3 regions of the Nocardioides dokdonensis FR1436 genome follow, and region 2 is predicted to be linked to each of the others. Evidence: predicted binding sites of a transcription regulator. Region 2 holds the regulator's gene; each other region holds the start of a gene.

Region 1 (7,321 bases), 1.4 Mb from region 2:
TTCGCAGCCGACGGGCCGGTCCACGTCGTGGGTCACTCGATGGGCGGCAAGGTCGCGATGCTCCTCGCCCTGCGCCACCCCGAGCTGGTCGAGCGGCTCGTCGTCGTCGACATCGCGCCGGTGCCCAGCGACAACGCGGGGGAGTTCGAGCACCTGCTGGGCAGCCTGGCCGGCCTCGAGCTCGACGGCCTGGCCCGACGAGCCGACGCCGACGAGCAGCTGAGCGAGGCCATCCCCCAGGAACGGGTGCGCGGCTTCCTGCTCCAGAACCTGCGCTCGAGCAGCGAGGGGTTCAGCTGGCAGGCCAACCTGGGCCTGCTGCGCGACGAGCTCGCCGCGATCGGGGGCTTCCCCGAGGTCACCGAGTCGTTCGACCACCCGGTGCTCTGGATGGCCGGCGAGCGCTCCGGCTACGTCACCGAGGACGCCGAGCCCGAGATGCAGCGGCTCTTCCCCCGCACCGTGCAGGTGACGATCAAGGGGGCCGGGCACTGGGTGCACTCGGAGAAGCCCGAGGCGTTCATCTCAGCGCTGCGGACCTTCCTCGGCGCCACCTGATCGATCCCGGACCGAGGCCCGCAGCGGGGCCGGGACGGACCGGGAAACACAGCGGCGCTCGACGCGGTGAGCGTCGAGCGCCGGTGGAACGCCGATGAAGGCGCTCTGGTCGGTTGGCCACCAGGGCCGGGGGAGAGCGGTCAGCGACCGGTGCGCTCCCACGTGCGCTGGTGCCACGGGACGAACGCCTCGAGGATCTCGGTGTCGAAGCGTCGGATCAGAGTCATGATGGTGGTCATGCGCACCCCCTCGGGTAAGAATTGGATACAGAGCCAGTGAGCGCCACCAGGTGCTCACTGAGTTCAATTGTGGCCGCTGACCTGGGAGAACTCGAATCGGCGAGGACATGATGTCCATCACCCTTCCGGTCCCAGATGGTTGGATCTCAGCGTGCCGTCCCGTGACAACATCGTGACCTTCCACGACATTCCCACGCCCGTGGGGGAGCAGCCCTACGTCCCCGGGGCCGGTCCGTCGCCCGTGGTCACCGTGGTCGATCCGGACCCCGACTGGCCGCTGCAGTACGCCGAGCTGGCCGCGCGGGTGCGGGACGCGCTCGGCTGGCGGGTCCTGGAGCTGCAGCACATCGGCTCGACGTCGGTGCCGGGACTGGCAGCGAAGCCGATCATCGACATGGACCTGGTCGTCGCCGACGCCGACGACGAGGCGGCGTACGTGCCGGCGCTGGAGGCCGCGGGTTTCGAGCTGCGGGTCCGAGAGCCCTGGTGGTTCGGTCACCGGGTGCTGCGCCACACCGATCCGGCCTGCGGGCTGCACGTGTTCGGGCCCGACGCGCCGGAGCCCATCAAGCACCGGATCTTCCGCGACTGGTTGCGCGGCAACCCCGGCGAGCGCGACCTGTACGCCCGCGCCAAGCGTGCGGCGGCCGCGGCGTCTACTTCGGCGGGGGAGCACTCGATGCAGTACAACGCCCGCAAGGAGCAGGTGGTCCGGGAGATCTGCCGCCGGGCGTTCACAGCCGCCGGGCTGCTGGACGGGTCGTCGTGAGCACGACCCCGAGGGCGCCGGGCTGGCAGGGTGCGCGCAACCTGGCCGACCTCGGCGGCCTGCCGCTGCGCGACGGTGGGCACACGGCGTACGGCGTGGTGTGGGCCTCGGGTGCGCCCGACGAGATCACCGACCAGGGCTGGGCGCAGGCGCGGGCCGCGGGCCTGCGCCGAGTCGTCGACCTGCGCAACGCGGTCGAGCGGGAGCAGGCCGTGACGCCCGAGGGCGTCGAGGTGGTGCACGCGCCGACCGAGGATCCCTACGACGAGGAGTTCCTGACCGAGTGCGGGCCGTGGCTCGACCACCCGAGGTCGTGGACCCCCAACCTGGAGCGCTACCCCGACAAGATCGGCCGGGCCGTGATCGCGGTCGCCGAGGCCGACGGGGGCGTGCTGCTGCACTGCGCCGGCGGGCGCGACCGCACCGGCATGGTCGGCTCGCTGCTGCTGGTGCTGGCCGGGGTGGGCGTCGAGGGCGTCGTCGCCAACTACGAACGTGGGTTCCGCGGCGCAGCCGAGCACCGCGGCCACACCCTGGCCTACGACACGAGCAGCGGCCGGTGGACACCCGAGGCTCCCGACCAGACCTGGGAGGCAGACGAGCTCGACCGGGCCCTCGCCGACCGGCGCCCGGTGCTACGCGACTGGTACGCCACCTTCGACGTGGTCGGCTACCTGGGCACGGCGGGCGTCGGGCCCGACGCACGACAGCGGCTGGCTGAGCGGCTGCGGGGGAGCGACGGGTGATGGATCGCGTGACCCTCACGAGCAACCTCGCGTCCGGCGCCGTCTTCCTCGCCGCCCTCGCCGTGCTCACGTGGCCGCTGGCAGCCCTGGCGTCGATCTACGTGATGTCGGCGAGCGCGTTCCTGGCGGCGGCGTACGCGCGCGACGGACTCATCCGGCGCCTCGAAGCGGTCGTCTGGATCGCCCCCTGGGTTGCCGCGGTCGCGCTGTGGGCGTGGATCTTCGCCGGTGTCGAGGGCGGCACGCCGTGGCTGCTCGAGGTCGGTGTCGCCGTGGCGGTCGCCACGCCGTCCTACCTGGCGTGGCAGGCAGGCGCGCTGGCAGTGCGCCAGCTGATGGCGTGGCACCGAACGGGCCGGTCAGTGCAGGCGACGGCGTAGGCGGGCGCCCCACCCGCCCGCGACGTCGGGATAGAGGGGCAGTGGTTCGGTCTCGTCGTCCAGTGACCGCCACACCACCGGGACGACGCTGCCGTCGCTCTCCGTCAGTGTGGCGCCGGTCGTGGCCGGCAGGGGATCGAGCCGTCCGGTGTGCACGAAGACGACCTCGTGCCCGACCACGCCGTCGATGAGGAAGATGTTCTCCACGACCTCGAGCAGCTCCAGGTCGTGGACGTCGGCTCCTAGCTCCTCGCGCACCTCGCGACGGATGGCATGCCTGTGCGTCTCGCCGAGCTCGACGCTGCCACCGACCAGGCGGTGGTAGCCCAGGGGATTCTCGATGGTGGGCTGGTTCAGGCTGACGGCGTGCGCCGTGCCATCGATGTCGGGGGCGAGCAGCATCGTCTTGACCCGGATGAAGGAACGGTCGAGGGGCATGTGGTGACGGTAGAGGTCGGTCTAGGTCCGACGGTGGAACACGACCTGGTTGCGCTCGACGACCCTGGTCTCGTAGGCGGGGTCGTGGGCGCGACGGTGGTGGTGGCCGCAGAGCAACCGACCCCGGCCGAGATCTGTCGTGCCGTCGTGGGACCACATGTCCTCGTGGTGGGCGTCGCACATGCCGGCGGGTGCGTCGCACCCGAGCGCGGTGCAGCCGCCGTCACGCACGGTCATGGCGATGCGCTGGGGACCGGAGAAGAACCGTCGCGTGCGGCCCAGGTCGAGGATCTCGCTGTCGCCGCCCAGCACCGCCGGCAGCACCCCTGCCTGGCAGGCCAGACGACGGGCCGTGCCGGCGGAGATGCGGGAACCGGTGTCAAGGGTCGCGGCGGCGAGCGCGCCGCTGAGGGTCGCGGTGGTCATGGTGACGACCACCGCGGCGTTGACGCCGCCGCTGCGGGGCAGGTCGCGCGGGTCGAGACGCTCGACGAGCTCGACGAACGCCCGGCCCCACCGCGACCGGGAGGGCCTGCGCACCGGCTCGGTGTCTCGGGCACCGGTCCCGGCCCGGTCGTCACGGCGCGGGGAGGCGTAGGCGATCAGCACCTTCTGCAGCATTTCCGCCGCGAGGGTCGGGATCGTGAAGCTGCCGCGGGTGCGGCCGTCGCCCTGGTCGCGCATCCGGAAGGACGCGGTGCGCTCGGCCTCGCGCTCCTCCTCGGCCAGCTTCTCCGCCTCCCAGGCCTCGCCGATCTCGGGGGCGACGACGTCGAGGATGCGGCGGCCCAGCACGCGCAGCGCCTTGGCGTCGTGGACGCGGGCGAGGCCGACCAGGGCCGCTTCGGCCTGAGCCAGGATCCCGGCGTCGAGGTCGTCGGGCAGCTCGTCGAGCGCCCGCGCCACGACCTGGGCCTGCTCGAGGTTGAGGTCGCCGGCACCCAGGGCTCCCCGCAGCAGGTCGTACCGGCTCAGGGCGTCGGCGAAGCGGGTCTGACGCACGGCGTCACGCTTGGTCACGGTCGTGGCGTTGGCCAACCAGATCGCGACCGACGGGGCCGCCGAGCGCTCCTGGACAGCGACCGTGTCGGCGTGCGCGAGCACGCGCGCCTGCAGCTCGGCGAACCGCGACTGCGCCCGCGCGAGGTCGGTCAGCAGGTCGGCTGTGCCCGACTGGCTCAGCGACCAGGTGGGTGTCTCGGCCACCTGGTCGAGGGCCGAGTGCACACGCGCGACGGCCTCGGCGAGGGGGTGCCGGGTCGTCGTGCTCATGACCTCATCCAAGCAGGCAGCACCGACAGTCCAGGCTGCTCAGAGGGCCTTCGTCGAAAACTTTTTCGAGAAGATTCCGCAGCCGCCGATCGGCCCGGGGGAGTCACGGTTAGGGTGCGGTCGTGGACGACATCCTCGGTCAGCGCGACCAGGCCGTCCGTCTCGACTGGGGTCCCGTGGGCGCTGCCACCGCGTCCGCCGACGTGAGCGTCGTCGTCGACGTGCTGAGCTTCTCGACGTCGGTGGTGATCGCCGTCGAACGCGGGATGCACGTGCTGCCGTTCGCCTGGAAGGACGCCCGCGCCGCGGCGTACGCCGAGCAGCAGGACGCCACGCTCGCGGTCGGTCGCCTCGAGGCCGCACGCGGCGGCGGGGTGTCGGCGCCGTCCCTGTCGCCCGCCGGGCTGCTGACCTGCGAGCCGGTGCCGCGACTGGTGCTGCCCTCGCCGAACGGTTCCACCATCTCGGCTGTGCTCCAGGGCACCGGGACCCAGGTGCTGATCGGCTGCCTGCGCAACGCGAGCGCAGTGGGCCGACGTCTGGCTCGGGAGCTCGATGCAGGTCGCTCGGTCGCGGTGGTCGCCGCAGGGGAGAGATGGCACCAGGACGACTCACTGCGACCTGCCCTGGAGGACCACCTGGGCGCCGGCGCAGTGCTCAGCGTCCTCACCGAGCTCGGGCACGACGACGAGATGAGCCCTGAGGCACGGGCAGCCGTCGCGCTGTGGACGTCGACGGTCGGTCAGCTCGCAGCGACGCTGCGCGCCTGTGTCGGCGGGCGCGAGCTGGCATCCAAGGGGTTCGCCGACGACGTCACCGTGGCAGCCGACCTCGATGCCTCCCGCGTCGTGCCCGTACTCGTCGGCGACGCCTTCCTCCAGGACGACTGACGGCGCCACTTCCGACCACCGTCACCGTTCGCCGATAACTGACATTATGTCAACTCGCGTGGAGCAGAGGGTCAGGGAACTACACGGATGTCACGCTGTTGGCCTCCTCGTGTCCCCCAGGCCGACCACTGCACCGCGCGTAGGGTCGCTGGATGACGAGAACCGATCGCGACCGCGACGACGACGGCCGCGCCCGGCAGGCCAGGCCACGCGATGCCTTGGGTCGGCCGCTGCCGTACGACGCCGTGGGCGTCGAGCCGGTCTCCGAGGAACCGTTGCCGCCGCTGGAGACGCTGACGACTGCGCGTGCGCTGCTCGACGAGGGTCGCCCGTTCTCGGCTCACGAGGTGCTCGAGGCCCGCTGGAAGGACTGTCCCGAGCACGAACGGCCGTTGTGGCAGGGCCTGGCCCAGCTGTGCGTCGGAGTCACCCACGCGCGTCGTGGCAACCCGACTGGCGCGCAGCGCCTGCTCGACCGTGCGAGCACCCACCTGTCCGGGTACGCCGGCACCGACGGTCCGACGTACGGCCTCGACCTCGACGAGGTGCTCGCTGAGGCACGCCGCTGCGTCGAGACCGCCGAACCGGAGCAGGTCACGCCTGGCTGATGCCGGCGTCCTCGGCACTGGTGGACAGCACGCAGAACTCGTTGCCCTCCGGGTCCCCCAGCACCACCCAGCCGCCGTCCTCGAGTCCGCGGCGGTCGTCCACGACGCTGGCGCCCAGGCCGACGATCCGCTCGACCTCGGCGTCACAGGTCGTGCCCACCGGGCGCAGGCACAGGTGCATGCGGTTCTTCACCACCTTGGCCTCCGGCACCCGGAGGAACTCCAGCCAACGACCTCCCGGACCGCGCAGCTCCGCTTCGTTGTCGTTCCACGCGCCGTCCGGCACGACGTGGAAGTCGTCGAGGACCTGTTCCCACCAGCGTGCCTGCGCGACGGGGTCGTGGGAGTCGACGCAGATGTTGGCGACACGCGAGACCATGACCAGCACCCTAGGACGCCGCTCCCCCGTCGGCGAGCCAGGTGACCTCGTCGACCACCCCAGCGCCGCGCTCAGCCCTGGGCGCGTTCGCCCCGGGCTGCCTTCACCACGATCGTCGCGATCCGGCTCTCCCTCGTCTCCTGCTTCACCGCGCTGACCACCCACCACAGCATGGCCTTGCGGGCGCTGGGCGGGAACGAGTCCCAGGCCAACCGGGCCGGCGGGTCGTCGTCGAGCGCCGCCGCGAGCTCGCCGGGCTCGACGAGGTCCTCGACCGGATCGAGGATCGTCCACCAGCCGTTGGCCCTCGCCGCGTCGACGGCCCGACGCCCGGCACCGGTCATCAGACCTGCCGACTCCATCTCGGCCGCCCGTCGCCGGTTGAGCCGGGTCCACGTGCTCCTCGGGCGGCGCGGAGTGAGGAGCTGCAGGCCCCTGTCGTCGTCGAGGCGGCCGGCGGTCGAGTCGATCCAGCCGAAGCAGATCGCCTCCTCGACCACCTCGGGGTAGGGACAGGCCGCCCTGCCGGTGCTGTTCCGCCACGAGCACAGCCAGACCCCCGGCGCCCTGTCGTGGTGCGCCTCCAGCCAGGCGCGCCACTGCGCGCGGGTCTCGGCGTGGTAGATCGGGTAGTCGAACTTCCCGGTCGCGGGGTGGTCCGACGACGAACGAGGCACCGGCGTCATGCGTCACGAGGCTACGTGCGGGAGACGGGGTCCGACAGCGCCGAGGCTCAGCACACCTCGAGGTGCCGCCGGTCGCCGAGCACCTCGACCCGACGGTCGCCGGTCGTAGCGTCCTCGCGCAGCGTGCTGATGCTGCCCGGGGGCGCCACGAAGCGCACGGAGCCGACCGAGTCCAGCGGCATCCCGATCCAGGCCGTCACGACGTACGTCGCCGCTCCCCCGTGCGTGACCACCACGAGGTGCTCGGCGGGCCCGGCGCACAGCCGGTGGACCACGGCGTGCACCCGGGTGGCCACCTCCAGGCGGGTCTCCGAGCCGGGCACCCCGTCGCGGTGGCGCAGCGGGTCGATGCCGGC
Region 2 (7,321 bases):
GTCGAGCCGCTCGAGGATGGTCGGGAAGCGCAGGTCGGAGGGCTGGTCGAGGGTGCGGACGTCGCCCAGCTCGCGGTCGTAGACGGCGTTGGCCGGCACGCCGCTGCGGTCGGGGCGCACCCCGGTCATCATCATCGTGTGGTTGGGGATGGTCTCCATCACCGGCATCGAGGTGGCCCGCGGGTGGTGCAGTCCGCCCTCGCGCAGCGCCAGGAGGTTCGGCGTCAGGCCGCTGTCGATCTCTTCGGGCCGGCAGCCGTCGACGACGAGCACGTAGGCCCGCTTGCGGGTCGAGGCCCGTGCGGCGAGCGCCGGCTGGAGGCCGGCCACGGTCGAGAAGGCCAGGCCGGAGGCCGCCGCCGTGAGCACCGTACGTCGACCGGCGCGGATCTCACCGAGCCCGCGGGCGAACGGGGCGTCGGCGCCGGCGGGGCGGGGCACGTCGGACTCGCACATCAGTTGTCTCCCACGGGGGTCGCGACGCGCTGCACCGTGCTGGTGCCGGCGAGGGTGCGGAACGACGCGTCGTGCGTCGCGGTCGTCTGCTTGTCGTCGCGCGAGCCGATGATGAACCAGTCCATCTGGGTGCGCTCGGCGGTGATGTCGAGCACCGAGAAGCCGTGGTCGTCGAAGTTGAGGTACTTCACGTGCCGGTTGTTGGCCATGAAGACCGCCTCCACGACGGGGGTCAGCGCGGGTTGGCCGGTGATGTCCTTGAGGTTGTTGGAGGTGACCGAGGAGCACACGAACTCCACCGCGACCGAGTCGCCGAGCACCGGGTAGGCCGAGGTGTCCAGCGGCAGGTCGTTGGCCCAGCCGGAGTGGATGTCGCCGGTCACGAACACCACGTCCTTGACCTGGTGGTCGTCGAGGTGGGCGAAGACCTCGCGGCGATCGGCGGTGTAGCCGTCCCACTGGTCGACGTTGTAGGGCGAGCCGTCCTGCGGCAGCAGCCCGGTGACGTCGTTGACCGGGTCGACGAGCTCGTTGGGCAGGTCGGCGAAGGTGACCGGGGCGATCATCACCGGGTTGCCGATGATCTTCCACTGCGGCGCGTGGTTGCCGCGGGTCAGGGAGTCCTTGAGCCACTCCATCTGCCGCTTGCCGGTGATCGAGCGCGAGGGGTCGTTGATCTCCGAGTCGATGATCGGGGTCGCGACCTGCTCGGAGCGGTAGGTGCGCAGGTCGAGCATGCTGATCTCGGCCAGGTCGCCGAAGCGCAGGCGCCGGTAGAGCCGCGCCCCGTCGCCCAGCGAGGCGGTGCCGTCCATGCGCACCGGCATCCACTCGTCGTACGCGCGGTGGGCGCGGGCGCGCCGTCGGCGGTAGTCGCCCTCGGTGTCGTCGTGGTTCTCCGCGCCTGCCTTCCACTGGTCGTTGGTGACCTCGTGATCGTCCCAGGTCACGATCCAGGCGTGCGCCGCGTGCAGCGCCTGCAGGTCCGGGTCGGTCTTGTACTGCGCGTGCCGGCGCCGGTAGTCGCTGAGCGTGACGACCTCGTGCGGCGGGTCGTGCGGGCGCACGTCGACGTTGTCGCGACCCATCCCGTACTCGCCGGGGCCGTACTCGTAGAAGTAGTCGCCCAGGTGCAGCACCGCGTGCAGGTCGCGGCGCGCCGCGAGGTGGCGGTAGGCGCTGAACCAGCCGGCCTGCAGGTTGGCGCAGGAGACCACGCCCAGGCGCAGGTTGGCGGGGGTGGCGCGCTTGGCGGGGGCGGTGCGGGTGGTGCCGACCGGGCTGCGCTGCCCGCGGGCGACGAAGCGGTAGTAGTAGGTCGTCTCCGGTTGGAGGCCGGTGACGTCGAGCTTGACGGTGTGGTCGCGCGCGGCGCTGGTCGCGAAGCGGCCGCGGCGCACGACACGGCGGAAGCGGCGGTCGGTGGCGACCTCCCAGCGCACCCCCAGCCGCGGGCCCTTCCCGGAGCCGGGCTGTGCGGCCCGGGTGGGGGTGACCCGGGTCCAGATCAGCACCGCGTGCGGCAGCGGGTCGCCGGAGGCGACGCCGTGCGCGAAGACGTCGTGCCGGGCGCTGGCCGCGCGGGCAGCGGGCGCGGTGAGTGCGCCGCTGCCGGCGGCCACGGCGGCGCTGCCGGCCCCGACGGCGAGGACCGTACGCCGCCCCAGGGCGGCCAGGCGGTCGCGCTCGGCGTCGCGGACGGGCCCGGTGGGGGAGGGAGCGGCAGGGGAGGGGATCTGCGGTGGGGTCACGCCTCATCCAACGACGAACCCCCGTCCGCGTGACGCGGACGGGGGTTCGGACGCCGAGTGTTCACCGTCGGTTCGACGGTGCGACAGGTGCGGGGCTCAGGGGCTGCCCCCAGAGGCTGTCCCTAGAGGCTGCGCAGCACCGCGGTGACGACGCCGAGGATCGAGGCGTGGGTGCCGTCGATGGGCTCGTAGGCGTCGTTGTGCGGCAGCAGCCAGACCTTGCCGTCCTTGCGCTGGAAGGTCTTGACGGTGGCCTCGTCGCCGATCAGGGCGGCCACGATCTGGCCGTTGCTTGCGGTCTGCTCCTGGCGGATCACCACGTAGTCGCCGTCGCAGATGGCGGCGTCGATCATCGAGTCGCCGGAGACCTCGAGCAGGAAGAGGGTGCCGTCGCCCACGAGCTGCTTGGGCAGCGGGAAGACGTCCTCGACGCGCTCCTCGGCCAGGATCGGACCACCGGCGGCGATGCGACCCACGACCGGGACGTAGGTGGCGGCCGGCATGGTGTTGCCGACGTCGGTCTCGTCGACCGAGCTGTCGTCGGCCGAGGAGATCGCGCGGCGACGCGCCATCAGCTCGGGCAGGAAGACCTCGAGCGCGCGGGGCCGGTGCGCGTCGCGCTTGAGGAAGCCCTTCTCCTCGAGCACCTTCAGCTGGTGGGAGACGCTCGAGGTACTGGTCAGGCCGACGGCCTGGCCGATCTCGCGCATGCTCGGCGGGTAGCCGCGGGTCTCGATGGCCTCCTTGATGCAGCCGAGCACCTTGACCTGGCGTGGGGTGAGGCCGGTCGCGTCGGGGGGCCCGTCGGGCAGCTCCGCGACCTTCCGCTTGCGGGGGACGCCGTCCTTGGTCGCCATCGTGTGCCTTTCGTGCGCGAGGCCCGAGCCGGGGTGTCCGCTCGGATGGTCGTGAGGACACGGTAGCGCCGCAGGGCGGGCAACTTCAAACATCTGTTCGAACGGCGTGTCGGACCGCGGCCCGGTGGGTGTGGCTGGTAACCCCCGTCGACAGGCCTCGAACAATTGTTCGCGCACCCTCTTGCATTCCCTCGAACACCTGATCTAGTCTCGCTCATGTGTTCGATCGAACACCTGGTCGAGGAGCTTCTCGACCGGGACTGTCGGTGGCCGTCTGTAGACATCACCTCGACCGATCACGACAACGACCACCCCCTTCCCCAGGAGGTCACCATGAGCACCATCGCCCAGTTCCCCATGCAGACCCAGCACCCCGTCCAGACGCGTACGACGCCCGGCCCGGTCCGGTTGACCCGTCGCGGTCGCCTGGTCGTCCTGGGCCTCGCGCTGGTGCTGGTGGTCCTGGCCGGCGTCCTCCTGGCCGGCGGCTCGATGGCCACCAGCGAGAAGGGCACGCCCCCGCCGACCGAGGTGATCACCGTCGGCACCGGCGACACCCTGTGGGCCATCGCCACGGAGCGGGCCCAGGGTGACGACGTGCGCGAGATGATCCAGCACATCCAGACGCTCAACGCCCTCGACGGTGGCCTGGTGGTCACCGGTCAGCGGCTGCGGGTCCCGACCAGCTGAGGCTGCTCGACGGCCCTGCGGGGCACTGGCGGCTGCGGCCGCCCACGATTTTCGCCGGTCGCCTCGACCCCGGCCGGCGAAACCAGGGGAAGCGAGGGGCGGGCCCAGGTGGGCCCGCCCCTCGCGCTGTCTCCGGTGGAGCTCGGCCCCGATGAGTGCGGCACGGTGCGGCCTCAGCGGGCCGCGCGGCGTCCAGCGGGCTGCGCGGTGGCCGGTTCGGGGGAGTCTGTGGCGTCGGGGGAGCGTGGCGCAGGCGCCTGGGTGATGCCCAGTGCGCGCAGCAGCCGCACGACCAGCATCAGTCCCACGAAGAGGCAGGCCACGGCGCCCAGCGAGGCCAGCGCCAGGAAGAACCATGCGGCCGACTCGCCACTGCGGGCCTCGGCGCCGAAGTCGATCGCGGCGTACACGAGGTAGCCCCAGGCCACCACCGCCACGGTGACCCCGAGGGCGAGCCCGAGCATCCGGGGGTCCATGGAGCGCTTCGGCTTCGCGGCCCGCCGAGCCCCGGCCCGCTTGCCCGGAGCGGGGGGTGCTGGAGAGTGCCCGCTCGGCTCCACGACCACCCTGTCCACGACCTCCCCGTCCACGTGCCCATTGTGGCCGATGCCCCCTGGTCGCGGGGACCGGGGCGAGGAACTGGGGCTGCCTGCGTGGCGCTGACCTGCACCGATGCGGGGAGCGAGATCCAGATCACACCAATTCTGCGGACCGGGTTGCGCACCTCGGGTCCGCAGGCGTACGGTTCCACTACATCTAGTAGTTACACCGGTGTAGTTATCCACATCTAGTTCACAGAACCGATGTGGAAGGTGCACAGGTGGACGGTTGTTCTCCACAGGAACAGCTTCGATATCCACAGGTACGGACCCCAGCAGGGGCCCGTCCGGCGCGCCCGAGAGAGGAGGAACCCTGATGCACTGCCCCTACTGCCGTGGCACCGACACCCGGGTCCTCGACTCCCGGGTCTCCGACGACGGCGGCTCGATCAAGCGTCGGCGTACCTGCTCGGACTGCTCGAAGCGGTTCACCACGGTGGAGCAGATGCAGCTCACGGTCGTGAAGCGTTCGGGGGCCGCCGAGCCCTTCGTGCGCGAGAAGGCCGTGGCCGGTGTCCGCAAGGCCTGCAAGGGTCGCCCGGTCACCGAGGACCAGCTGGCCTGCCTGGGCCAGGCGGTCGAGGACGCGCTGCGCTCCTCCGGCGCCGCCGAGATGGCCGCCCACGAGGTCGGCCTCGCGATCCTGGGCCCGCTGCGCGAGCTCGACGAGGTGGCCTACCTGCGCTTCGCGAGCGTCTACCGCCAGTTCGCCTCCGCGGCGGACTTCGAGGACGAGATCGCCATGCTCCGTGCCGAGCGACTCACGCTCGACACCGAGCCCGTTCCAGCCCCCACGGGCTGACCCAGACCGCCCGGCAGGTAGTGGGGAAGCTACCTGCCGGGCGCACCAACCCTTCCCCCACCGCACCGGAGCGCCGGTGTCGGTGGTCGCGGCGACCATGGAGACCGGGTCGCCCAGCACGAGCAGCAGTACGAGCCCTGAGCACGACGACGAGACCAGCACCCCCCGAGCGGGACCACAGAGGAGCACGGCAATGACCGAGACGGTGAGCGGCGCAGCCGACACAGCCACCCAGGGCACGACGACGGGCAGCGGGAAGGGCCTGACCATGCAGCGCGTCTTCAGCACCGAGGGCATCCACCCCTACGACCAGCTGACCTGGGAGAGCCGCGACGTCGTCCAGACCAACTGGAAGACCGGCGCGACCGTCTTCGAGCAGCGCGGTGTCGAGTTCCCCTCCACCTGGTCGGTCAACGCCTCCACCATCGTCACCACCAAGTACTTCCGCGGCGCCGTCGGCACCGACGCCCGCGAGCGCAGCCTCAAGCAGCTCGTCGACCGGGTGGTCTCCACCTACGTCAAAGCCGGCCTCGATCACGGCTACTTCGCCACCCAGGCCGACGCCGAGGTCTTCGAGCACGAGCTGACCTGGCTGCTGGTCAACCAGTACTTCTCCTTCAACTCCCCGGTCTGGTTCAACGTCGGCACGCCGTCGCCGCAGCAGGTCTCGGCCTGCTTCATCCTCTCGGTCGACGACTCGATGGACTCGATCCTGAACTGGTACAAGGAGGAGGGCTTCATCTTCAAGGGCGGCTCGGGTGCTGGCCTGAACCTCTCGCGCATCCGCTCCTCCAAGGAGCTCCTCTCCTCCGGCGGCACCGCCTCGGGCCCGGTCTCGTTCATGCGCGGCGCCGACGCCTCCGCCGGGACCATCAAGTCCGGTGGCGCCACGCGCCGCGCGGCCAAGATGGTCGTCCTCGACGTCGACCACCCCGACATCGAGGAGTTCGTCGCCACCAAGGCGCGCGAGGAGCACAAGATCCGTGCGCTGCGCGACGCCGGCTTCGACATGGACCTCGGCGGCGAGGACATCACCTCGGTGCAGTACCAGAACGCCAACAACTCGGTCCGGGTCTCCGACGAGTTCATGCGCGCCGTCGAGGACGGCACCGAGTTCGGGCTGCGCTCGCGCGGCACCGGCGAGGTCATCGAGACCGTCGACGCCCGCGACCTGTTCCGCAAGATCTCCACCGCCGCGTGGGAGTGCGCCGACCCGGGTCTGCAGTACGACGACACGATCAACGACTGGCACACCAACCCCGAGACGGGCCGGATCACCGCGTCCAACCCGTGCTCGGAGTACATGAGCCTCGACAACTCCTCGTGCAACCTCGCGAGCCTGAACCTGCTGAAGTTCCTCAAGGACGACGACACCTTCGACGGTGAGCTCTTCGCGAAGGCCGTCGAGGTGATCATCACCGCGATGGACATCTCCATCTGCTTCGCCGACTTCCCGACCGAGCCGATCGGCCAGACCACCCGCGACTACCGCCAGCTCGGCATCGGCTACGCCAACCTCGGCGCGCTGCTGATGGCGATGGGCCTGGGCTACGACTCCGACGGTGGCCGCGCGATGGCCGCTTCCATCACCTCGCTGATGACCGGTGTCTCCTACAAGCGCTCGGCCGAGCTGTCCGCCGTGGTGGGCCCCTACACCGGGTACGCCCGCAACGCCGACGCGCACAAGCGCGTGATGCGCAAGCACCAGGCCGCCAACGACACCGTGCGTCCGGTGCACATCGCCGACTCGCAGGTGCACAAGCTGGCGACCGCTGCCTGGGCCGACGTCCAGACCCTCGGCGAGGCCAACGGCTTCCGCAACGCGCAGGCCTCCGTGCTCGCGCCCACCGGCACCATCGGCTTCATGATGGACTGCGACACCACCGGCATCGAGCCCGACTTCTCGCTGGTGAAGTTCAAGAAGCTCGTCGGCGGCGGCTCCATGCAGATCGTCAACCAGACGATCCCGCGGGCGCTGAGGAAGATGGGCTACCAGCCCGAGCAGGTCGAGGCGATCGTCGCCTACATCGCCGAGCACGGCCACGTCATCGACGCGCCCAGCCTCAAGACCGAGCACTACGAGGTGTTCGACACCGCGATGGGTGCACGTTCCCTCGCGCCGATGGGTCACGTCCGGATGATGGCGGCCTGCCAGCCGTTCCTCTC
Region 3 (7,321 bases), 1.3 Mb from region 2:
CCAGGGAGGCGCGGCCGTCGTCGGGGTCCTGGGTGCGCTCCACCAGGCCCAGCTGGGTCAGGTGGGCGACCTGGCGACTGATGGCGCCCTTGTCGATGGTGAAGGTCTCGGCCATCGACGAAGCACGCACGGGGCCCTGGTCGGCCAGGTAGGACAGCATCAGGTACGACGCCGGCTGCAGCTCGGGGTGCACGGCACGGGACCGCAGCCCGATGACCCGCCGGATGCGACGGATCAGCACGCTGACCTCCTGCTCGAGGCGCTTGAGCGGCTCCGCGGGCGCGGTCATCGCGCGCCGCCCGCCGGCGTGCTGCTGGCGTCGCGGACCTCGGTGTCCTCCACCAGCTCGGCGGTGGCCTCGGGGGCGGTGTCCGCAGGCACCATGTCGTGGGTGGTGCGCAGCGGCACCTCACGGATGGCCAGCACGCAGAGCAGGGCCGCCAGCGCGAACGGCGTGGAGACCAGGAACAGGTAGCCGATGGAGTCGCCGAAGGCGTGCTCGAAGACCGCCCGCACCGGTGCCGGCAGCTGCGACAGGTCCGGGATGTCGTGGCTGGTGTGGCCCGCGTCCTCGATGCCCAGCCCGCGCAGCCCCTTCTGGACCGAGTCGGCCACCTGCGTGGCCAGCAGGGCGCCGAGCGCCGAGACGCCGACGGAGCCGCCGAGGGAGCGGAAGAAGGCGACGACCGAGCTGGCCGCCCCCAGGTCCGAGAGCGGCACGTTGTTCTGCACCGCGAGCACCAGGTTCTGCATCGTGGCACCGAGACCGACACCCAGGACGGCCATGAAGAGCCCGACGAGGGCGAGGGGGGTCGTCTCGTCGATGGTGCCGAGCAGGCCGAGGCCCACGACGACGAGGACCATGCCGCCGACCAGCCAGCGCTTCCACAGCCCGGTGGTGGTGATCCTCCGTCCGGAGGTGATCGAGGAGACCAGCAGGCCGCCGACCATGCAGATCGACATCAGGCCCGCCGCGGTGGGGCTCATGCCGCGGGCGATCTGGAAGTACTGGGACAGGTAGACCGTCGAGCCGAACATCGCGACCCCGATCAGCACCGAGGCGGTGGTGGCCAGGGCGATGGTGCGGTCGCGGAAGAGCCGCAGCGGCACCACCGGGTCGATCGCCACGCGGGCCTCGACGTACACCGCACCCATCACGACCAGCAGCCCACCGAGGACCATCAGCACCGAGGCGGTCGAGAACCAGTCGAACTGGTTGCCGCCCAGGCTGACCCAGACCAGCAGGATGCTGACACCCGCGACGATGAGAGTGGCGCCGGCGTAGTCGATGTGCACCTCGCGCTTCACGATCGGCAGGCGCAGGGTCTTCTGCAGCAGCACGAAGGCGAGCACGGCGACCGGGATGCCGACGTAGAAGGTGCCGCGCCAGCCGAGCGGCGAGTCCACGATCAGGCCGCCGATGAGCGGTCCGGAGACGGTGGCCAGGGCGAAGACGGCGCCGATGTAGCCGCTGTAGCGACCGCGCTCACGTGGCGGGATCATGCTGGCGATGACGACCTGGACCAGCGCGGTCAGGCCGCCGACGCCGAGGCCCTGCACCACCCGGGCCCCGATGAGGACCTCCATGCTCGGTGCGAGGCCGGCGATGAGCGAACCGATGCTGAAGATCACCAGCGCCGTCTGCACCAGCATCTTCTTGCTGAACTGGTCGGCGAGCTTGCCCCAGATCGGGGTGGTCGCCGTCATCGAGAGCAGCGTCGCCACGACCACCCACGTGTAGCCCGTCTGGCTGCCGTCGAGGTCGGCCACGATGCGCGGCAGCGCGTTGGAGACCACGGTGCTCGACAGCATCGCCACGAACATCGCGAGCAGCAGCCCACTGAGCGCCTCGAGCACCTGGCGGTGCGTCATGGCGACATCGACGTCGGCGGACGCTGACGACGCGGTCGCCGGGACGGGGGCTGGCTGGGTCACTGACTCTCGTTTCACGGGGGAGGTAACGGTTGACCTGAGCAACCTTATTCCCCGTGGCGTCGATCTGCCAACCGAGCGCGCACCCCGGACGTGCAGCGACCCGCAGGTGTGGCTCTCGTGGAGAGCCGCACCCGGCGGACGGAGCCGGGTCACCTGCGGGTCGGGCAGCTGCTTGGAATTCGCCAGCAGCATCAGGGGCACTCCTGCCCCGTCGTCCTGCTGGGGCTGCTAGCGGGCAGCCACCTCACTCGTCCTGGAAGAACTCATTCTCCGGACCACCTCCTTCCCGTGTACCGAAAACGGTACGACGCCGGGCACGGTCCGACAAGGGGTTTTGACACGCTCCCACGCAGCTACGCGTCGAGGTCGATCGCGGTCAGCACGGCGGCCAGGGCGAGCGGCTCCTCGGAGCTCGTCCGAGCCCCCAGCGCGGTGTCGGCGAGCTTGATGACGTGCTCGCCTCCGTGGGCGAGCGCCTGCTCGAGCACCTCGTCCGGGGTGTGCGCCCCCAACCGCGGGACCGGGCGGGTGTCGGGTGGCAGGTACGCCGCCACGACGGCCGCGGTCGCCGACCAGGCCGCCTCGAGGCTGGCGGACCACATGGCTTCCGGGAGCGAGGGCAGGGCGTTGAGCACGGCCTGGGGTGCCGTCGCCGCGTGCACGAGCATCGTCGCGTTGCCGTGGGCGCGGGCGGCGTACTGCGCGAGGACGGCGTCGACCAGGGACCGGAGGGCCTCGGGGACGTCGGCGGACCGATCGGGCGGCGCGAGCGACCTGACCGCCCGGCGCCAACCGCCGGTCTCGTCCAGCTGGGCGATCCGGTTGCGGATGCCGTGCTCCTGCCGGGGCACGGGCGGCACCAGGGTGAGCGCCCGCGCCGCGCTCAGCCGACCGGCCGGCGCGACCTGCGGCACCGGCTGCCAGCGCGCGGCCCAGTAGGCCAGGGCGTGGGCGAGCTCCTGGCGGCGCGGCGCGGTCTCCTCGGCGCGCAGCGCCCGGACCGCGTGGCCGACCCGGATCACGCCGTGCGTGGCCCCGGCCGCGATGCCGGGCAGGAGCCGGGGCCACCAGCGGACCAGGGTCGTGGCCCAAGCCTCCTGCTCGACCTCGGCGCGGAAGAAGTCGATCCAGTCCCCGCTGCGCACCGGGTCGCCGAGCGGGTCGCGCCAGGCCGCGGCGTCGATGCGGTCGATCCCTCGCGGGACGTCCTCGAGCCCCCTGATGTAGCCGTCGGTCCAGCGGTGCACCCGGTCCTCGTGCCCGAGCCTGGCCAGCGCCTCGGCGACCATCGGGCCGTGGTTGGAGAGCCAGCCCTCGCGCTCGGGACCCGTGTGGTGGAAGCGCTCGAGCGCCTCGTCGTAGCTGCCGGTGGTGATCATGCGACGATTCGATTACATCAAGTGGACTTGAGGTCAAGCATGGATCGACGGGACCTGCTCACCATCGGCGAGGTGGCGCGGCGCTCGGGGGTCGCGCCCTCCGCCTTGCGCTACTACGAGTCGCTGGGTCTGGTCACCAGCACCCGCACCCCCGGAGACCGGCGGCGCTACGAGCGCGCGGCGCTGCGCCGCGTGGCGGTGATCCGCGCGGCCCAGCGGGTGGGGCTGAGCCTGGAGGAGATCGGCGCCGCCTTCGAGGGCGTGCCGGTGGACGCAGCCCCCACCCGCGCCCAGTGGACCCGGATGTCCGCACGGTGGCGGCCGGCGCTCGAACGGCGCATCGCCGACCTGGAGCGGGTGCGCGACGACCTCACCGGCTGCATCGGGTGCGGCTGCCTGTCCCTGCAGCGGTGCCGGCTCTACAACCCCGACGACGACCTGGGCGACGAGGGCTCCGGCTCGCGCCGGCTGTTCCCGGACGAGACCGACGCGGACTGAGGAGCCTAGGCGGCGTAGGCGAGGTCGATCTGGAGGTCGGGTTCGTAGATCTCGAGGGTGCTGGTCGGCTGTGGGCGTCGGGGTGTCTGGGGTAGGCGTCGGGTGCCGGTGTGGTCGACGAGGTAGTGGGCGCCGTGGGGGTCTTGCCAGAGGTAGATGCCGGGGACGGGTTGGTGGACCTGCCAGTCGCCGTGGGTCTTGATGCGGTGGTGGGTGGTGGTGAGGGGGCCGTAGTTCCCGAGCACGCTGGGACCACCGGTGCCGTCTGGTTGGTAGGGCACGGTGTGGTCGATCTGCATCGTGGTGCTGGTGCAGGTGGCGTAGGGGAAGGTGTCGGCCGGCGTCATCAGACGCACGGCCTGTCGATGTCGGGCGGGGATCTCGTAGGCATCGACAGGGACCTGGTGGGCGAGGTCGATGACGGGCTGGATGCGGAAGCGGGCCCGGGGGCCGAGGGTTTCGCGGAGCCAGGTGGTGGTGAGGGGGCCGTGGCCCTCGAGTCGGGCGATGGGTTCGAGGGGGTGACCGTGGGTGTCGAGCTCGTGCTCGCCGCGGCCGTCGAGGTGCACCACCAGGGTCACGTCGAGGTCCGGCGTCTGGTCGGGGCCGGTGCCGGTGGCGAGCTGGAGGGCGGCCAGGACGCGGCGGTCGTCGATGGTGATGCTGCGCTCGTCGGTGCGGGTCTCGTCGTCCTCGTCGTGAGCGCCTGGTTCGTCGGGCAGGGTCTGGGCGAGCTGGGCGGCGCGGGTGGTGATGGCGGTGTCGAGGGCGGTGATGGTGGCGATGTCGGCGCGGATGCGGAAGGAGGCCATCCCGTGCTCGCCTCGGCCGATGATTTTCGCGAAGCGGGCCTTCTTGGCGCGTTCTTCCTTCTCGCGGGCCAGGGCGGGGGCGGCGGTGGCGACCTTGCCGGCGACGAGGGCCTCGAAGCGGGTCCAGGGGATGCGTCCGTCGGCTGATTCGGCGACCTCGGCGTCGACGTGGGCGGCTTCGGCGAGCGACAGCTCGCGGGTCTTGGTCACGACGTGGCGGGCGTAGGAGGCGCGGACCTCGCCTGCTTGGACGCGGGCCCAGAGCACCGGGTGGCGGTGGCGCAGGTCCTGGGCGTCGGCGATCAGGGCGATCGCGGCGTGGGTGGTGCGTCCGATGCGGGCGCCGAGCTCGGCGGCGGCGAACTCGGAGACCTCGCTGACCCCGGTGCCGCCGTAGCGGCGGCCCTGCTCACGTCCCGGGAGCCGGGTCTGGTGCGGGTCGAGGCGGTCCACGGAGTGCAGGACGGCCCACTGGTAGGCGACCTCGAGGAGCCCGACCTCGGAGCGTTGCAGCAGCTCGGCGTGGCGGGAGGCTGCGTCGAGGACCTGGTCCTCGCTCATGTCCTCCCGCGCCTGTGTCCCGAGCATGCCCCCGATTTTACTCGCACACCAGTTCGAGTCAAGAGGTCTCCCACCGTCTGTGGACAGCCGTCGGGCTGGTCGCCAGCACCGGCCGCGCCTGCCGCCGTCGGCCCGCGGTCGTGCCGCGGTCAGGCCGCTGGGCGGTGCCGCAGCAACCATGTCCACCCTGCAACTGGTTGCTGACGCACCGCCCAACCGCCCGGCTCCTGCCACGTAGCGTGCCCCCGCGGCCTGGCGGCTGGTGAGTACTCAGCTCGAGGTATTCGTCCATCTTGTCGACCTACCGCCGGTGCGACAACGGCCAACGGAGGCGTTCCCCGAGGGCGCGGGCACGCTGGCTCCGGAGCACCCCGTCAGTCGTGGCCGACGTCCCAGAGCTTCGAGACGACCTTGCCGTTCTTGAAGGTGATGAACGACCACCGCCAGAACGCCATCATGTCGTAGACGCAGGTCCTCCGGCCGTTGTAGGCGGAGCAGTCCTTGCCGCGGAAGCCGACCACCTCACGCACCTCCGACCGGGTCATCCCGCGCCGCACCTTCTTGAACTCGCGTCGCGAGACGGTCTTCTTGTACGTCTTCTGGTCGACGTCGACCTCCTGGACCCGGATGGCCTTGTTGCCGTTGCACCAGGCGGTGGTCCGGGAGCGGTAGGTGCCGACATCGACCCGGGGGAAGTGGACGCCGGGCAGGGCGCCGCGCCAGCGGTAGGTGTTCGACTCGTCCGTCTCGAGGTTGGTGAGGACCCACTTCACGCGGGGCGCCACCTGGTTCTTCGAGCAGCTGACGTAGGGGCTCTGCACGCCGCCCTGCTCGTTCTTGGGAGCGGGGACGCCGTACGCCGCCGAGATCCTGGGGGTCGCCGGCGACCCGGCGTGGGCGACAGCGGGGACGCCGGCGGTGAGCAGTGCCGTGGCGAGCAGCCCTCCGGCGAGGGCGTGGATGGAATGACCCTGGTGCATGTCGATCTCCGGTCTGGGGGGTGGTCGACAGCGCTCGTCGCCGTCACCGACCTCTCGAGCATCCGCCGCCTCCAGGACAGGCGCTACCCGCAGATGGGGGATGCGGGCAGGTAGCGGCGCACCACGAGCCGCGGCATCGAGCTCGCGACGGCGTCGGTGGTCCCGACCACCTCGAAACCCACCTTCTCGAACATGGCTCGGGTGCCGACGAAGGCCATCGTCAGGTCCATCCGCTCCCCCGCCGGGTCGACCGGGTAGGCCTCCACCGCCGGCGCGCCCTCGGCGGCGGCCCACGCGACGGCACCCTCCAGCAGCGGCGTCGTCACCCCCTGACGCCGGTGCCCGGCGCGCACCACGACGTAGATGATGCTCCACACCGCCACGTCGTCGAGCGGACGGTTCACCCGCGACGAGACCAGCCTGGGGTTGTCCGCGCGCGGACCGATGCTGCACCAGCCGGCGGGCGTGCCGTCGCGGTAGGTGAGCACCCCCGGCGGCCGCTCGCGCTCGCACAGCGCCCGCGCGGCCCGCTCGCGGCTGCCCTGACCCAGCTCCTCGATCTGCTTCGCCCCGAGGCGGTGCGAGAGGCACCAGCAGTGCGACGCACGCCGGTTCGGGTTGAGGACGTCGGCGAAGTCCTCGAACCGGTCGGGGGTGACCGGGTGCGTCTCCCAGGTCGTGGCGCCGGCCATCGTCAGCCGAGCTGCTGCAGCGCCCAGGAGTTGCCGTCGGGATCGCTGAACCGGGCGTACCGGACACCGCCCATGTCCTCGACGTCGGTGACGTCGACCCCGCGCTCGCGCAGCTCCGCGCAGGCGGCGTGGACGTCGTCGACGACCAGGTGCAGCCCGGCGACGGGGGCCGCCTCGGGGCCGCCGACCCCGAGGACCACCGAGCAGGCCGATCCCGGCGGGGTCAGCTGGACGATCCGCATGCCGTTGCCGGGCTCGACGTCGTGGTCGAGCCCGAAGCCGACCTGCTCGACGTAGAAGGCCCGGCTCCGGTCGATGTCGGTGGAGCGCAGCGGTACCAGCTCGAGTCGCATGTCCATGCACCCACCCTGGCGCCCCCGGGCTCAGGGCGCCAGGCGCTCGACGTCCCAGCCGGCGCCCGAGCGGCGGTAGACCAGCCGGTCGTGCATCCGGCTGGGGCGGCC

The links. Region 2 encodes LexA, which represses DNA repair genes until DNA is damaged. Its sites were predicted from a motif close to TCGAACANNTGTTCGA; they were not measured.
Region 1: the regulator LexA is predicted to act here: its motif matches at 4,456-4,471, upstream of I601_RS16240 (HNH endonuclease signature motif containing protein).
Region 3: the regulator LexA is predicted to act here: its motif matches at 5,227-5,242, upstream of I601_RS03430 (HNH endonuclease signature motif containing protein).

What each region holds. Positions count from the first base shown of each region.
Region 1 is NZ_CP015079.1:3,433,085-3,440,405, reverse strand. Features, by position in the region: gene I601_RS16265 (alpha/beta fold hydrolase) at 1-558, shown strand, start outside; gene I601_RS16260 (GrpB family protein) at 949-1,566, shown strand; gene I601_RS16255 (tyrosine-protein phosphatase) at 1,563-2,312, shown strand; gene I601_RS16250 (hypothetical protein) at 2,321-2,692, shown strand; gene I601_RS16245 (NUDIX domain-containing protein) at 2,672-3,130, opposite strand; gene I601_RS16240 (HNH endonuclease signature motif containing protein) at 3,152-4,402, opposite strand; gene I601_RS16235 (2-phosphosulfolactate phosphatase) at 4,525-5,292, shown strand; gene I601_RS16230 (DUF309 domain-containing protein) at 5,445-5,900, shown strand; gene I601_RS16225 (VOC family protein) at 5,887-6,279, opposite strand; gene I601_RS16220 (YdeI/OmpD-associated family protein) at 6,351-6,965, opposite strand; gene I601_RS16215 (histidine phosphatase family protein) at 7,013-7,321, opposite strand, start outside.
Region 2 is NZ_CP015079.1:1,994,482-2,001,802, forward strand. Features, by position in the region: gene I601_RS09400 (alkaline phosphatase family protein) at 1-456, opposite strand, end outside; gene I601_RS09405 (alkaline phosphatase D family protein) at 456-2,207, opposite strand; gene lexA (transcriptional repressor LexA) at 2,330-3,064, opposite strand; gene I601_RS09415 (LysM peptidoglycan-binding domain-containing protein) at 3,398-3,754, shown strand; gene I601_RS09420 (hypothetical protein) at 3,928-4,344, opposite strand; gene nrdR (transcriptional regulator NrdR) at 4,670-5,155, shown strand; gene I601_RS09430 (vitamin B12-dependent ribonucleotide reductase) at 5,349-7,321, shown strand, end outside.
Region 3 is NZ_CP015079.1:706,959-714,279, forward strand. Features, by position in the region: gene I601_RS03410 (MarR family winged helix-turn-helix transcriptional regulator) at 1-289, opposite strand, end outside; gene I601_RS03415 (MDR family MFS transporter) at 286-1,935, opposite strand; gene I601_RS03420 (questin oxidase family protein) at 2,289-3,314, opposite strand; gene soxR (redox-sensitive transcriptional activator SoxR) at 3,354-3,812, shown strand; gene I601_RS03430 (HNH endonuclease signature motif containing protein) at 3,818-5,212, opposite strand; gene I601_RS03435 (hypothetical protein) at 5,560-6,165, opposite strand; gene I601_RS03440 (GNAT family N-acetyltransferase) at 6,249-6,857, opposite strand; gene I601_RS03445 (VOC family protein) at 6,860-7,216, opposite strand; gene pdxH (pyridoxamine 5'-phosphate oxidase) at 7,241-7,321, opposite strand, start outside.